DNA from 3 places in the Brevibacillus sp. AF8 genome. Region 3 is predicted to be linked to each of the others. Evidence: riboswitches for the same ligand, from Rfam matches in the RefSeq annotation. Region 3 holds a riboswitch; each other region holds the start of a gene.
What was found. A riboswitch is a leader RNA that binds a small molecule or an ion and turns the genes downstream of it on or off. The one in region 3 is predicted to bind S-adenosylmethionine.
Positions count from the first base shown of each region.

Region 1: another riboswitch for S-adenosylmethionine. It lies ahead of KB186_RS14730 (BMP family lipoprotein); the one in region 3 lies ahead of KB186_RS09285 (2,3-diketo-5-methylthiopentyl-1-phosphate enolase).
Region 2: another riboswitch for S-adenosylmethionine. It lies ahead of KB186_RS07200 (homoserine dehydrogenase); the one in region 3 lies ahead of KB186_RS09285 (2,3-diketo-5-methylthiopentyl-1-phosphate enolase).

Region 1 is NZ_JAGQDN010000010.1:31,111-36,927, forward strand. It holds gene KB186_RS14715 (MarR family winged helix-turn-helix transcriptional regulator) at 1-357, opposite strand, end outside; gene KB186_RS14720 (DUF3298 and DUF4163 domain-containing protein) at 564-1,181, opposite strand; gene KB186_RS14725 (methyl-accepting chemotaxis protein) at 1,337-2,812, shown strand; SAM riboswitch class I at 2,965-3,087, shown strand; gene KB186_RS14730 (BMP family lipoprotein) at 3,287-4,315, shown strand; gene KB186_RS14735 (ABC transporter ATP-binding protein) at 4,422-5,817, shown strand, end outside.
Region 2 is NZ_JAGQDN010000003.1:184,083-189,899, reverse strand. It holds gene zwf (glucose-6-phosphate dehydrogenase) at 1-38, shown strand, start outside; gene KB186_RS07220 (Gfo/Idh/MocA family protein) at 62-1,051, shown strand; gene KB186_RS07215 (cyclase family protein) at 1,073-1,714, shown strand; gene KB186_RS07210 (DinB family protein) at 1,732-2,295, shown strand; cobalamin riboswitch at 2,321-2,526, shown strand; gene KB186_RS07205 (hypothetical protein) at 2,683-2,820, shown strand; SAM riboswitch class I at 2,916-3,022, shown strand; SAM riboswitch class I at 3,087-3,198, shown strand; gene KB186_RS07200 (homoserine dehydrogenase) at 3,286-4,551, shown strand; gene KB186_RS07195 (CapA family protein) at 4,614-5,783, opposite strand.
Region 3 is NZ_JAGQDN010000005.1:13-5,132, reverse strand. It holds gene KB186_RS09295 (anti-sigma factor) at 1-1,072, opposite strand, end outside; gene KB186_RS09290 (sigma-70 family RNA polymerase sigma factor) at 1,072-1,590, opposite strand; SAM riboswitch class I at 1,721-1,898, shown strand; gene KB186_RS09285 (2,3-diketo-5-methylthiopentyl-1-phosphate enolase) at 1,984-3,198, shown strand; gene KB186_RS09280 (2-hydroxy-3-keto-5-methylthiopentenyl-1-phosphate phosphatase) at 3,195-3,863, shown strand; gene KB186_RS09275 (methylthioribulose 1-phosphate dehydratase) at 3,867-4,523, shown strand; gene KB186_RS09270 (1,2-dihydroxy-3-keto-5-methylthiopentene dioxygenase) at 4,537-5,049, shown strand.

The DNA.
Region 1 (5,817 bases), on a different contig from region 3:
TTCTGCTTCGTCAAGGCCGCGGAGTGCCTGTTCCTCTTGCTCTTTGGCAGCCTCCAGCCATTCCGGGAACCGTTCGATTGCTTGTGGAGACAAGGACACATAGCGCTCACGCTTGTCATCACCCTCTGAGCGAATGATCCAGCCCATCTCTTCCAATCGAGTGAGAGTCCGGGTAATCGTCGGCGCTTCCACATTCAGGTAATTGCTCAATTGAACCTGGGTGAGCGATTCACGATAATGCAAGCAAAGGATAATACCCCATTGCGAGCTGTATAATCCCATGGGAGCCATAGACCCATTGAGTGATTTACTGAATATTCTTGCGGTTTGGCTAATTCGATGACCATAATAATGCATGAGTATATACCTCCAGGAAAGCTGGTCCGATATATCGTAAGCTTTATTGCTTAAGTAAATATGTACAATAACATACTAGCAGTTTCGGACATATAAGTAAACGTTTATTCGATGGCGAAATAATGGATTTTCTGACACAAATAGAATCAGGCGAGTGTCATGGAAGAAGACGCTCGCCTGGGTGGAAAATACGGCGGTACAGTGCATTAATCTGCGGACAAGATACTCAGTGGCCCTTTTTCATTGATGATCGGCTCCAGTTCATAGACCGAAATGGGGAACATGGGGAAACCGACGTAGTAAGGAGTAATTTCGTACAACTGGAAGTAAATGACCAGTGCTTTATCGGCGAGATAATAATCTTGATCGGGCTTAATCGAAGTAAAGCCATTAAGAGTGGGGATGTTTCTTTCTTTGATTTGACGCTGGATGTTTTCGGAAATTACCTTGACGTAATCGCTTCCTGGCTTGAATAATTCACGCAGCGTATACAGCTTGCCTGTTTGGATATCTGCGGTGATCGACCCGAGGAAGGTCATGCCGTGTGCCATTTGCGGTGTGTAGGCGTAGTTGCTCAACACGACGCTGAAAATACCGCGTTCGTTTGTCTTGATTTCGTAGCTTCCTTGCATTTCTGTATTTCCCGGTACCTGGACCCGTTGTTGCTCATGAATTAAGCCTTGAACCGTTTGATAAATCGCCCGGTTGATATCTTTTTCCGCTTGCTGGTTGGCTAGGCCTGCCAATTGGGGATAGTAAATCGTGGTGTTCGGACGGCTGATCGTACGTGTCAGCACAGTAGCTGGCAATTGATTGAGTTCCACTTTTTTCCGTTTGCCTCCTGTACGTGTGAGTTGTGTAATAGCCTATTCGAAATTGTTTTTGGCTGTTCTCACTTTTTTCACAAATTTGGCAAAGGTTTGGCTATATAATGGGGAAAGAATCCGATACATAAGTAATAAGGAAAAGGGGGGCAATTATGATTCAATTGATTCGCAATACCTTGACTGACAAAGAAGGCTTTATGATTTTCATCCTATGGAATCATTTGTGGATGGCGGGACTCATTGCCTACCAAGTGGATGTGAACTTCTGGAAAGTGACGTCCTTGGGATTGCTGGTCACTTTAATTGTTTCGCCGTATTATTTCATTCGCAAAGATAGTCTTGTGATTCGTTATCTGGTAGCAATTGGACTCATGTTCTATGCGATTTCATTCGATCACTTTACCGATTACCAAGAGATCACCTTCCTCGCTTTTATCGTCATGGGCTTTTTGGCAGCCTATTTGGATTGGAAGCTGGTCGTAACAGCGGGAATTACCCAAATCATTGTCACGGTTATCGGGTTCTACACAGGAACCTACCAGATCTTCGATGGTGATTTTTCGGAGCTCAATTTGCTTATGCGTATTGTCACGCTTCTCATGATGATGGGAGCCGTCACGTATCTGTGTCTCGCCGGACAAGCCTCCCTGCAAAAAGCGCACGACGCAAGGCAGGAAGCGGAAGAGAAGGAGCGCCGTTTGGGAGAAATGCTTTTGAACATCCAGCAAATGACCGAGCAGCTGGATCGTACCAGCGATCATGTGCATGAGCATGCGGAAGGTACAAAGCGCAATACCGATGAAATGATGGTAGCCTTCAAGGAAGTCGCCGTCGGTATGGAATCGCAGGCGAATTCTACGGTGAAGATCGAAGAAGAGGTTCAATCTATCGATCAGGAAATCGAGGCGGTCACAACACAGACCAACGCAATGAAAACTGAATCGCAACAAAATAACCGTCGCCTGACAGAAAGTGTTCAGATGATGAACGAGCTGTCCTCGCAGATGGAGCAAATTGTACAGGCAGTCAATGTGGCAGCTTCTACGATTCACCAGCTCAATCGACAGGCGAATCGCGTAGAGGAAATTGTCGGCGCTATTAATCAGATCGCGACACAAACGAATCTCTTGGCACTGAATGCGGCGATTGAATCGGCGCGTGCAGGCGAGCATGGTCGGGGATTTGCTGTTGTAGCGGATGAGGTACGCAAGCTGGCAGAACAAAGCGCGACAGCTACGCAGGAAATTACCGACATTCTCAAGTCACTCCACCAGGAAAGTGAGAATGCGGTGCAGCATATGAGCAATGGGGAAGTGTCTGTTGCAAAAGGCCAAGAGCTGGCCGTAAAAACAGTGGCCTCCATCGAAGCCGTGCGTGCCGGGATGATGGCCTTCCTGGAAGCTGCTGATCAAGTAAGCTCCAGCATGGACCGGGTAAAAGTGCGTTCCGGCGAAGTTGCCATCGAGATGTCGACCATTACAGCGGTAACCGAGGAATCGGTAGCCAACCTAGAAGAGCTGTTTGCGACAGCAGAAAACCAGCATCAAAAAGTGCGTGAGATTACGGAAGAGCTGGGCGAGTTGAATACGTTGTCTCATCGCCTCCAGCAAACCTTTCACGTAAATTAGAGGCTGTGCTTCTCGCCAAGTTAAACGGTGCTGAAAAGACGACTTTTTAAACTTCGATTCACTTTTAGAAGTGTTTGGAATTGAGAAAAAAGAATTGCATTTTTGAACCGTTCTGCTAGAATGAATTCCATTGTAACTGAATATATTCACCTACCTTATCAAGAGCGGCGGAGGGACTGGCCCGATGATGCCCGGCAACCACTGATCATGTCTATGCATGAACAGAAAGGTGCCAATTCCTGCAAAACCTGTACCATGGTTTTGACAGATGAGGAAGAGAACGGCTACGTACGCAAACTCTTCCTCCGGGAAGAGTTTTTTTGTGTATTTGTAAATGGGGAGGAGGAATAAACGAACGATAAATTAATTTTATAAGATAATATTCGTAAATAGTATTGAAAAAATAGGTAAAAAGCCGTACATTACCTAATAGGATAAAGAAAAACGTAAAGTTCGGATAGGGAGAGATACATCATGAAGAAGTTATTGCTGGCATTAACGACATTCGCAGTATTGGCAACAGGCTGCTCGACTGGAACCAGCGCACCTGCAGATCAGCCAGGAGGACAAGCAGCAGGACAAGAGGGCGCGGCCAAAAAGCGAATTGCCTTGATTTTGCCCGAGAAAATCGGTGTGAATCCGTTCTTCCAACAAATGGATGAAGGGGCGAAGAAAGCCGCACAAGAGCTGGGCGCAGAAGTGAAAACGATCGAATCTACGGACCATGGAGCGATTGAAGAAAATCTGCGTGTAGCTGTTGCAGAAAATTATGATTTGATCATCACTTCTTCCTTTACATCAGAGGATGCATTGAAAAAAGTAGCTACCGAAAATCCTGACCGTAATTTTGCGATTATTGATACCGTAGTAGATTTGCCAAACGTACGCAGTGTTACTTTCCGCGAGCAGGAAGCGGCTTACCTGGTGGGAGCAGCAGCAGGCTTGGCAACGAAAACGAACAAAGTAGGTATGGTTGTCGCTCTTGATATTCCGCAGTTGAAAAAATGGACAGTTGGCTTCGGAGAGGGCTTGAAAGCGACGAATCCAAAAGCAGAGCTGATGGTCAATTATGTAGGAAGCTTCACTGACCCGGCAAAAGCGAAGGAGTTGGCTTTGCTCCAAGCTTCCAAAGGCGCTGACTTCATTAACGGTGCAGCAGCAGTAGGCGATCTCGGCGTTTTCGAAGCAGCGAAGGAAAAAGGCTTCTTCACAGCAGGTCAGGACGTTGACCGTACCACGATTGACCCAGAGCATATTGTTCTGTCCCAATTGAAAGGGACTGACGCGGCAGCTTATGAAACCGTGAAGACCTTTGTAGAAGGAACGTTCAAACCAGGTGTTGTGGCGTACGGCTTGAAGGAAAAAGGTGTTGGCGTAACCTATGTCACGCACGAAAGCAAAACGCCGCTGAACGCGTTTATTGGACAAGAAGTCGTGGATAAAGTGAAAGCGATCAGCGATGAGATCGTAGCGGGAACTCGCCAAGTACCAGATAAATTCTAAACACGCACGTCAAAATGCTTGTGCACAGTGATGGATGTGACCGACTACGGCTGTGTAGTCGGTCTTCCATTTTCATAAAAGGACGTACAGAAATGAGGGAGTGGGAATGACCGAACGCTTGGAAATGAGGGCCATGACCAAGAAGTACGGAGATTTTACCGCCAACGACAAGGTGTCGTTCTCACTGGCAGCAGGAGAAGTCCACGCGATTGTCGGGGAAAATGGGGCGGGCAAAACGACACTGATGCGGATGCTGTACGGGATGGAGCAGCCGACGTCGGGAGAGATCGTGTTAAACGGCAAGCCAGTTGTTTTTCGCGGACCAGAGGACGCGATTCGAAATGGAATCGGGATGGTTCACCAGCACTTTATGCTCTTCGGAGAATTCAGTGTGGCTGAAAATATCGTGATCGGATATGAGCCGAGGCAAGCGGGTTTTTTCAAAAGAAAGGATGCGGAGGACAAGGTGCGGGCGCTGAGTGAGCAGTATCGCATTCCGATTCAACCGCAGACCAAGGTAGCGAATTGCTCGATTGGGGAACAGCAACGGGTCGAAATTCTGAAGGTCCTGTATCAGGGAGCGGATATTATCGTGTTGGACGAGCCGACCGCTGTCCTTACCCCGCTGGAGGTACGCGACCTGCTGCAAACGATTCGAAACCTGGCAGAGAGCGGCAAGAGCGTCATTTTGATTACACATAAGTTGCAGGAAGTCATGGAGGTAGCCGATCGTATTACGGTATTGCGCGGGGGCAAAGTGACGGGAACGGTTTCGCGGAATGAGACAAATGCGGACGATTTAGCCAGATTGATGGTTGGACGTGAATTGCAGGAGCTAGCTGAGCGAGTTCCTCTGGATAAAGGTCCCTTGTTGCAGGTGGAGAATCTCACCGTTCGAGAAAAGCAGACACTGCTCGATCAAGTCAGCTTTACCGTACATCACGGAGAAATCGTAGGAATCGCTGGTGTTTCCGGGAATGGCCAATCCGAGCTGCTGCAAGCGATCAGTGGCTTGCGAGCGGCACAGGAGGGCACGGTGCGATTAGGCGGCAAGGACGTGACGAACAAATCAGTAGCCACCATTCGGGATGTCGGCTTGGCGCATATTCCGGAGGATCGCTACCTGTGGGGAGCGGCCACACTCTCAAGCGTCGAGGAAAATGCGTTGATGGGCTATCAGCGAAAGCCTGTTTACAACCGCCGCGGTGTCGTTTTGCGGGAGAAATTCCGTCAAGTCGTAAAAGGCTGGGTTGAGAAGTTTTCCATCAAGACGGGCTCCCGACAATTGCAGGAGCTGGCAGGAAATCTGTCAGGTGGAAACTTGCAAAAGCTGATCGTAGCAAGGGAGTTGGGACATGAAACCCCGTTTTTGATTGCGGCTGAGCCTACACGAGGGGTGGATATCGGTGCCATGGAGTACATCCATCAGGCGCTGATCGAAAAACGCAATCAGGGAGACGCGATCTTGCTCGTCTCCTCCGAGCTGTCCGAAATTCTCGCCT
Region 2 (5,817 bases), on a different contig from region 3:
AGGTCGAAGAACGAGTGCCAGTCACTGCAACGAGATAGAAAAAGAAAAGGGAGCGGATGAGATGCGATTTGGCGTAATCGGAACGAACTGGATCACCGAGGAATTTATCCAGGCTGGTCAAGAAGTAGAAGGATTTTCTCTTCAGGCTGTTTATTCACGTACCATCGAACGCGCCAAGGAAATCGCTGACAAGTACCATGCTCCATTCGCCTATAGCAGCCTAGAAGAAATGGCTGCAAGCAAAAATATTGACGCGGTCTATATTGCGAGCCCCAACTCCTGCCACGCGGAACAAGCGATCCAGTGCATGGACGCGGGGCTGCACGTATTGTGTGAAAAGCCACTCGCTTCCAATGCAATTGAGGTAGAAGAAATGATCGAGGCAGCGAAAAGAAATGACGTGCTTCTCATGGAGGCTGTCAAATCTACACTGTTGCCCAATTTTTTTGCGATACAAGACAACCTTCACAAGCTGGGAAAAATACGACGTTTTATTGCGAGCAATTGCCAATATTCTTCGCGCTATGACGCCTACCGCGAAGGGAAGGTTTTACGTGCTTTTGATCCTGCTTTTTCAAACGGAGCCTTGATGGACATCGGTATCTATTGTCTATATCCGTTACTCATCCTTTTTGGCAGACCAGACGACGTCAAAGCAGGAGGAATTGTGCTTGATTCTGGCGTGGATGGAGAAGGCAGTATGCTGTTGAAATATCGCCAGATGGATGCCATCATTAGCTACTCGAAAATTACGACCTCCTATCAGCCAGCAGAAATTCAAGGGGAGGACGCCACGATGGTAATCGATCGAATCAACCATCTCAAAGAAGTGGACATTCGTTACAGGGACGGACGAATCGAGCAAGTAACAAGGCCACAGACCCCGAAGACTATGCACTATGAAATAAGAGAATTCTTGCGCTTGGCAAGGATTGGGGCCAGACAATCCGCAACGAATTCGCATGAAGTTTCCAAAATGGCCATGCAGGTCATGGATGAAGCGAGAAGACAGATGGGCATTGCTTTTCCAGCGGATCGAAAAAAACAGTAGGCAAAGGGGAGTGGGTTTGGGATGAAAATGTATGATGTAACCGCCACCGTGTACGAAGGAATGACGGTATATAAAAACAAGCCGGAAAAGCAGCCGAAAATACATACGGCTACCAGTGGGTATGTAACCGAATCGAGAATCGATATGGACCTTCACACGGGTACCCATGTGGATGCTCCCCTGCACATGGTGAATGCTGGCGATACATTTGAGAGTATTTCCTTGGAGAAGCTAGTTGGCAATTGCAAGGTTCTCGATCTCACAGCGGTAGAAGACAGGATCACACGCGCTGACTTGGAGAGATTCGATCTTGCGCGAGGAGATTTTGTCCTGTTTAAAACGAAAAACTCTTTTGAAGAGGCGTTCTCTTTTGAATTCATCTTTCTGTCAGAGGAAGGTGCAGAATATGTAAGTGAGCTGGGGGTGCGGGGCATTGGCACTGATGCACTTGGAATCGAACGTAGCCAGGAGGGTCACCCCACACATAAAAAGCTGTTTGCAGCGGGAGTCATTGTCATAGAAGGCTTGCGGCTAGCAGAGGTCCCACCAGGCGAGTACTTTCTGGTAGCTGCCCCACTCAAGCTGATTGGCACCGATGCAGCCCCGGCAAGGGTCCTATTGTTTGAAGGTTTACATAGCAATTTGTCTATCGAAACTGAATGACGAGGAGTGGGAAACGTATGCTCAGACGACCAGAGCGGGATGAATACGCTGCTTATTTTGACTATTATATTGGACTTGTACCGGAGGGGGAGCTGCAAACGATCCTCACACAACAAGGAGAGAGGCAAGTCGCATTATTTTCCTCACTTGCGCCCGAGCAAATTGATTATCGGTATGCACCAGGCAAATGGACGGTAAAAGAGGTTTTGGGTCATCTCATCGATACAGAACGCATCATGAGCTATCGCTTGTTGAGAATTGCGAGAGGAGATCAGACACCCCTCGTCGGTTTTGATGAGAATGCTTTTGTTGAACACGGGGGCTTTCAACTAAGAGACCTCTCAGATTTATTGGAAGAGTACAAGGCTGTTCGTGCTTCCACCATCGCGCAGGTCCGCGGAATCTCTCCGGAAGCATGGACGCGTACAGGACTTGCCAACGGAAACAAACTATCTGCAAAGACATTGGCCTACGTGATTGCTGGACATGAAGCTCACCACACTACCATTTTGAAAGAGCGGTATTTGGGGAAGGAATGGCAACTGGCCCACGAACAAGGTTCGCAATACACGGAAAAATAACTGAGGAGAGTAGCAAGAAAAGACAATTTCATAGGTGGAAACAGGTTCCTTAGGGCGTTACCAATTCGCCCCAAGGATAATAGGGAAGCTCGGTGCAAATCCGACACGGTCCCGCCACTGTAAGAGGGGAGTCAGCGTCCAACAAGCCACTGGTCTATCCAAATAGACGGGGAAGGCGACGCTAGACGATGAACCCATAGTCAGGAGACCTGCCTGTTTCGACAACACTGATAGACCTACGGGAGATAGGGAGGTGTTAGAGATGGCTTGCGAAAAACAGCGAGTGGACAAGTACGTCCCTCCTTTTCTGGCATTTTCTAACGATCGTCACGGTCGAGCGGAAAATGCTTTTTTTATTTTGGGCAGGATAAAAGAAGAGGAGGGCGTATGATGATTCAAGTTTTTATTTGCCAATGGTGCGGATATGTTGAGGAAAAGGAGCTGCCTGAGGACTGCCACGAGGGCGTGTTTCATTGCACTTGCTGCAGTATGGAAGAGGTAGAAAGCCTGTTCACCTACAACTGAAAGCTTTGCCAAAATCAGCTTGCAATCAGAAAAGAAAGAATTTTGTTGACGCTTGCCTTGGAATTTCTTAGAATAAAGCTCAACAGCATAAATGGTTCTTATCCAGAGAGGTGGAGGGTCTGGCCCGATGAAGCCCGGCAACCGTTGCATATAGCGACAAGGTGCCAATTCCTGCGAGACGTTTCGTCTCGAAAGATAAGAAGCGGGTTACTCCATTGGTAGATGAACCTTCTTCTTAGCGAAGAAGGTTTTTTAATTTCATATTTTCTTTATCCAGAGAGGTGGAGGGACTGGCCCGATGAAGCCCGGCAACCGTCACGCATATTTTGTGACAAGGTGCCAATTCCTGCAGGACATATACGTCCTGGGAGATAAGGAGGGGGAGCATTAGCTACTTACAAGCCTTCTTCTTATCGAAGATGGCTTTTTCTTTTTATCCAAAATTCGGGGTATGGGGTGGTTAGAATGAGTGCAGAAGTGGTACGCGTAGGATTATTGGGATTGGGGACAGTGGGTGGAGGCGTAATCAAAACGATTCGCTCGCAACAGGAGAAGCTGGCTACTCGTCTGGGTAAACGAATTGAAATCGTCAAGGCATTGGTGCGTGACTCGGAAAAAGAGCGGGCGGTTCATGTCGACCCGGCTTTATTGACAACAGATTTTGAGGATGTATTGAGAAGCGATGTGGATATCGTGGTGGAGGTCATGGGTGGTGTAGAACCTACCTATGACTACGTTCGTGCTTTGATCAAAAAGGGCTGCCATGTGGTAACTGCCAACAAAGAGCTCCTGGCGAAAAAAGGAACAGAGCTAGTCGATTTGGCAAATCAGCATCAAGTGCATCTTGCCTATGAAGCGAGTGTGGCAGGGGGCATCCCGATCTTGAGTGTGCTGAGGCAGTTCCTTCGCACGAATGATATCCAAGGTGTTCGCGGTATTCTCAACGGAACAACGAACTTCATCTTGACGAAAATGGAAGCAGAGCAGCTCTCATATCAGGAGGTGCTCAAGCAAGCGCAGGAGCTGGGCTATGCGGAAGCAGACCCTCGTTCGGATGTAGAAGGCTTCGATGCTATGTACAAATTGTATATCTTGGCACAGCTTGTTTACGGAGAATCGCTGCCTTTAGCGGATGTTGTTCGTAAAGGAATTGCAGATTTGTCAGCAGGTCACATTCGGATTGCAAGCGAGCTGGGGTATCGGATCAAGCTGATCGCACAGGCCTATCAAGCTGAGAAAGGAATTCGCCTATCTGTTGAACCAACCATGCTTCCGCTGAGCCATCCGTTGGCGCAAATCCACGACGCATTTAATGCTGTCCAGCTATCCGGCAACATCGTGGGAGACTTGCTGTTTACAGGAAGAGGGGCGGGAGAGCTTCCTACAGCAAGTGCAGTCGTGGAGGATTTGGCCTATTTATTGACACAGCCATTCACGCCGCATCCTACCTGGAAAGAAAAAACGGCTGACAAAGCTGGAGCTACATCGGACTCGGCAGAACACGTCCTGTGTTATCTTGAGGGCTCATGTCATACTGCGACGCCAGACCGAGTCTTGCATTTCCTTCAGCAGGCAGGAGTGAACGTACATAAGCTAAAAGTCCAATTCGATTTGGGTGGCGTCTTGCGCGCAGGCTTGATCGTGACAGGAATCAGTGAAGAGCATGAGTCTTTGTTGAAAAATGATTTTGGCTTAGAAGTGCGCTGCTTCCCTGTTCTTGAATCTGCGTAAGGAAGAGGAATCATATGAAGAAAAGCCGTATTTCTAGGTATCTGGAAACACGGCTTCTTTTGTCAGGGGGCAGTCTCCACTGCTTTAGCACGTGGCTGCACACGCCCGTCACTTTGAATGTCGACACTCTCAGAAATGGATTCGATGCGTTTTAGCAGGGCAGCGCCATTGCTTTCATTCATGGGTACGGCTTGTCCCAATTCTGCGTGAAACGGAAGCATCGTCAGTTCACAATCGCCGCTTTTCGTACAGCTTGCTTGCAGGACCATCGTTTCCCAAGTCTTGGGTTCGTTTGACCGTGTAAAAATGAAATTGCCAAGACTGTACGCAATCCATTTGTCGTTGTATCGTTCAAAGCCTTGAAGTACGTGGGGATGACCGCCGACAATCAAATCTGCACCAGCATCGATGTAGGCACGGGACAGCTCTTTTTGATGATCGACAGGATAGTCGGAGCGTTCCTTGCCCCAGTGTGCAATCACCACGACGAGATCAGCTTGGCTGTTCGCATCCTGGATCGCTTTCACTGCCAGTGTAGGATCATAGGAAGCGGCCATACCTGGCTGGGAATCTCCTGCAAACCAGCTCGTTTCGGGAATGACCCTGCTGAAGCCGAGAATCGCGATCTTGATGCCGTTCTTTTCTATGAATACAGGTGAATAGGCACGGCTGGCATCTTTACCGGCGCCGACGTATTCAATCCGGTTTTCGTCCAAAGCGTCAAAAGTATCCAACAATCCTGGAACCCCTTGGTCCATGGAGTGGTTATTGGCGAGATTCACCACATCAATCCCCGCGTTTTTCATGGCAGGAACAGCAAGTGGCGATGATTTGTAGACATACTCCTTGTTTTGAGCGGCAACACCTGTGACGGTGATAGGCGTCTCCAAATTGGCAATGGTGATATCATCTTGCAAAAAGAGCGAGCTTACATGTTTATATGGGTAGTCATAGCTGTTTGCGAGTAAGGTTTTCTCAACATTTCCTGACATCATGATGTCACCGACAAAGGTGAGCTGCACAGAAGTCTTTTGGTTCGCGGTATTGTCAGGAGTAGGCTGTGTGTTCGGGTTGGCATGTTCTCCATCCATGGCAATTTGGAATAGGTAGTAGGTTCCGACGACGAAGATGGCCAACAAGCTAAATAGGAGCGTGTTCTTTCCCATACGTACCCATTTTCTGCGTGAGCGCTTGCGCCGAGCATGTATCCGGCTTGATCTGTTCTCGTTCATTTTTCCCCCTTGTCTTTCTATCCTTACATAAATG
Region 3 (5,120 bases):
TAGGTCCAGTGAGGACGGCGCCGTAGATTCGCACTCCGTTTTGCTGCATGTAGTTGTATCGTTCGGCTATCTGAAGGTCGCTACGAAATAGCAAAGATCTGCCGACATCGCGAGCCAGATCTTCTTGCTCAGATAAGTACTTCATCTCTTCTAAGTAGGCGGCCATTCTTCTGTTCCCTTCCCCGTTTACCCGAATGGGCGCATCTCCGTAATCCAGTTCATGCTGCGCAAATCCCCACACGTACCCGGGACCGAGAAATCGATTTGCCCCATCGTCTTCTGCTTGCTTTCGCTCCACCCCTGTGTCTACCGCAAACCAAACCGTATCTTGTCCCGAAGAGGTGACATGGCGGGAAACCAATTCATAGTACTCCTCGTATGTTAGGAAGTGATCGAAGGAAATCGCGAGCTGAGAAACGGTCCCCTCAGGTAGCTTCTCCATCGTTGTCCAGGCAGGTGCAGTGCGAGATTCCGTATCCCCCATTTCCCCGTCTGTCGGATAACGGAAATACAGCTTCTGTTCCCTAACCCCGTTCGTCCATTGCGGCTTCGTATTTACGTTCCATAGCACATTCGTACTCTCAAAACGACCAGCGACCTTTTCTTCCCCCCCAACCCGCTCACGTAGTTCCATGCTGATGTTTCCGTACAGCAATCCGACCTGCGAGCCACTACTACCCACTCTCACACCTGGCTGAGTAAAATTGACTATCGACTTCGCAACGCGGAACAGATCTTCATGCATCAGCGACCCGACCCAGCCATTCAAAATCAGCAACACAACTCCGGCCAAAAAGGGAAGCCCTATGGTGAACCCAGCGTTGGACAACCGATTTTTCCATTTCCCCCGGCGCACAATGGCACGCTGTTTTTCAGCCGACAGTGCTTCAGGCTGGTTTATTTTCACCTTGTCCTCCCCCGTTTCTTCCCCCAACAAAAGCCTTTCCAACCGCTGTGCGTACTCCACGTCAGCCGCTATTTCTTCCTCGAATAGTTTTGAATCTTCTTCCGCCATTTCCCCACGCAAATAAGCAAGCAGCCTTTGCTCGCGATGATTCTCATCCTTGTTCATCACTGGCTTTCCTCCCTCCACAACTGCCGCATCTTTTGTCGTCCCCGAAACAAGGAACGCTTGACGTCTGCCAGCTCAATCCCGAGTACCTCTGCCATCTCCGCATAGGAAAACTGCAATGCAGACAACAAAATGACCTGTCTCTGCTTTTCCGGAAGCTTCTCCAAATAGTCGTGGGCCACTTCCCACAGCTCCTGATTCACGACATGCTCAGCCGGATCAACAGCCGAATGATCAGGTCTTTCTGGCAGGGCTTCTACAAACGCAAATCGTTGTTTCGTCCTCTTACGATAACCATCCACGAAAGCGTGATAGGCCACCTTGAACAGCCAGGGCCGTACTTTTTCCCCACGGTAGTCGTCCAAGGAAGAGAAGGCGCGACAAAAGGTTTCCTGTGTCAAATCCTCTGCCAGCTTCTCATCTCGTGTCAGCCGGAAAAGATAGCGGTAAATATCGTTTACATGCAGCTGGTACACATCCTCCAGACCTACTTTCCCAAACCGTTCACACCCCTTCATCCCTTACCACGAAGGAATTGCCAAAAAGTTTCACCTTAGTCTCATTTTTCTCATAACTTGCTGCACATTCTCTGCAAAAACAAAGATTGACTCCTGACAATGAACGTCATATCATGGGGGAAACGAATAACTCTTATCGCGAGCTGGCTGAGGGACTGGCCCTATGATGCCCGGCAACCGGCGCTATACCATGATTCGTACGCTCATAATTGCGTACCTTGGATAGCGAAACGGTGCTAATTCCAACGGATAAGAGTCGAGATCGAGCACTTTGGGCTCGTTTCGGCTACTGACCCGAGAGATGAGAGGAGACGAGACGCTTTCATAGTCGACAACCGCCTCCCCGCTCAATGGGGAGGCTTTTTTAATAATTCAAGGAGGATTAGGCGTACCATGAGTGAACAACGTATCCTCGTCACCTATCTCACACAAGCAAAAGACTTGAACAAGAAAGCGGAAGCCATTGCTGTCGGCATGACAGTCGGTTCCTGGACGGACCTGCCGCTTGCCAAGCAAGCTGAGCTAGCGCCTTATCTCGGTGAAGCCGTGAGCGCGACACCGATTGCGACACTGGAAAACGGAGAAACACGCGGTCTGATTACCGTTAGCTATCCGACTCGCAATTTTACAGCAGACATTCCATCCTTGTTGACCGGAATATTCGGTAAACTGTCGATGGATGGCAAAATCAAGCTCGTTGACGTTGTTTTCCCTGACTCATTCCTTCGGGCCTTTCCTGGACCGAAGTTCGGCATTGATGGTCTGCGCGAACGTTTAGGGGCACATGACCGTCCACTCTTGATGAGCATTTTCAAATCGTGCCTGGGTCTTCCTTTCGACGATTTGAAGACACAATTCCGAGCACAAGCCTTGGGCGGAGTTGATCTCGTGAAAGATGACGAAATCTTCTTTGCAGACGACCGCGCTCCTTTTATCGAACGGATCAAAGCGTTTAAGCAGATCTCCCAGGAGACCGAAGCCGAAACAGGCAAGCCCGTCCTCTATGCAGCCAACCTGACTGGACCTGTGCATGAGCTGAACGAAAAAGCGAAGCGTGCGGTAGAGGCGGGTGCTGACTGCCTTTTGTTCAACGTGCTGGCGTTTGGCTTCGATGCTCTGCACCGTTTGGCAGCCGATCCTGATGTACACGTACCGATCATGGCACATCCGGCTTTGGCAGGGGCTTACTATCCTTCACCTGACTACGGTATCGCCACCCCGCTTCTACTCGGCACGTTGATGCGTGTAGCTGGGGCAGATTTGGTACTCTTCCCGTCTCCGTACGGCAATGTCGCCCTGGACAAAACAGAAGCGTTGCAGCTCGCCAAGCATTTGACTGACCCACTGAATGGTGTACGACGTTCCTTCCCGGTTCCATCTGCCGGCATTCATCCGGGGCTGGTTCCACAGCTGTATCAAGACTTCGGTATCGATCAAATCGTCAATGCAGGGGGCGGAATCCACGGTCATCCTGGTGGAGCAACCGCAGGAGCAAAAGCTTTCGTTGCCGCGATTGAGGCAGTCACCGCAGGTCGAACATTGGAAGAGGCTGCTGCTGAATCACAAGAGCTGGCGATCGCTCTGGAAAAGTGGGGTGGCGCACGATGAGCAAGAAGCTCGTCCTGTTCTGCGATTTCGACGGAACGATTACCGAAAAAGACAACATTGTAGCGATTGTCCGCAAGTTTGCTCCCCCTGAGTGGGAAGGCTTGACGGAGCAAATCCTTTCGCAAAAAATAAGCGTTCAGGAAGGGGTTGGCAAGCTGTTTCAACTCTTGCCCTCCTCCTTGCGCCAGGACATTATCGATTTTATTGTCCATGAAGCGACCATTCGCCCGGGATTTGCTGAATTTGTGAGCTATTGCCGCGCAGAAGGCATCGAGCTGTTGATCACGAGTGGCGGCATCGACTTTTTTCTGGAGCCTATCCTGGCACCCTTCGATCTTACCGATGTGCCGATCTACTGTAATGGCAGTGATTTCAGCGGCGAGCGTATCACCATTACGTGGCCCAACGCTTGCGATGAACATTGCACGAACGGCTGTGGCATGTGCAAGACGACCATCATCCGTCGTTACGATCCAACAACTCATTTCCGCATCGTCATCGGCGACTCCATCACTGATTTGGCTGGAGCCAAAATCGCTGACTATGTGATTGCCCGTTCCTTCCTCGCTGACAAGGCGGAAGAGCTGCAATTGCCGCATAGCAAGTTTGCCACGTTCCACGATGTGATTCGCATTTTACAGCAAGTCCAACAGGAGGTCGTCTAATTCATGACTGCAACACTCGAACAACGTCTGGATGCCTTTCGCCGTCTGGATGACGCCAAGCTGACATTTGCCCGCCGGGACTGGTTTCCCGGCACCAGTGGCAATCTCTCTATTAAAATACAAAACGATCCCTTGCAATTTGCTGTAACGGCAAGCGGCAAAGACAAAACCAAGCTGTCCCCCGAAGATTACCTGGTTGTGGATCAAGACTCTCGTCCAGTGGATGAAACTGCTCTCAAGCCGTCCGCAGAAACACTCATCCACGCCGTCGTATACAAAACGTTCCCGAAGGCAGGGGCTTGCTTCCACGTCCATACCGTATGGAACAACCTCATTTCCGAGCTGTACTTTGGACAACGGGCTTTCTCCATACAAGGACAAGAGCTGATCAAGGGACTCGGAATCTGGGAAGAAAACGCACGCATTACTGTTCCGATTGTTGAGAACTTTGCTGATATTCCGACCTTGGCTACCGAAATTGAAAAAGTGATTACACCAGAAGTTCCCGGCGTACTCATCCGTAACCACGGTATCTACACGTGGGGCGGCAATGACTTCGAGGCTAAGCGCCACCTGGAAGCTTTTGAGTTCCTATTCGAGTATCACGCCCGCTGGCTGCAATTGCGCCAAGCAGTCGTGTCCACTACAACCACCAATTAAGGAGGAATAAACGATGGCACAAATTCGTTTTCACGACAACAATGAGTACATTTCCGCACCCGAGGAAGTTGTCTCCTTCCTGGATACCCAAGAGATCATTTATGAAAAATGGGGCGTGGATCGCCTTGATCCAAAGCACCGTGATAACTACAGCCCGACAGACGAGGAGAAACAAGAGATTCTCGACACCTTTAAACCGGAAATCGATGCAATCAGCCAACGTCGCGGTTACTTGACAGCGGACATTATCGTCCTCTCTGACAAAACACCTAATCTCGACGAGCTGTTGGTGAAATTCAAGGGCGAGCATCACCACACCGACGATGAGTGCCGCTTCTGCGTCGATGGTCACGGTATTTTCGCTATCAAGGGCAAAGACGGTCGCTACTTCGACGTCGAGCTGGAGCCGGGCGATCTGATCTCCGTACCACCGAACTACCGCCACTACTTCACCCTGATGGACGACCGCAAAATCAAGGCGATTCGCCTATTCGTCACTCCAGCAGGCTGGGAAGCGATCTATTAATAACGACCCCCTGGCATTTACTGATTGCTGGTAATATCCCCTCATGGTTGACTGTGTTTAAAACCCCACTG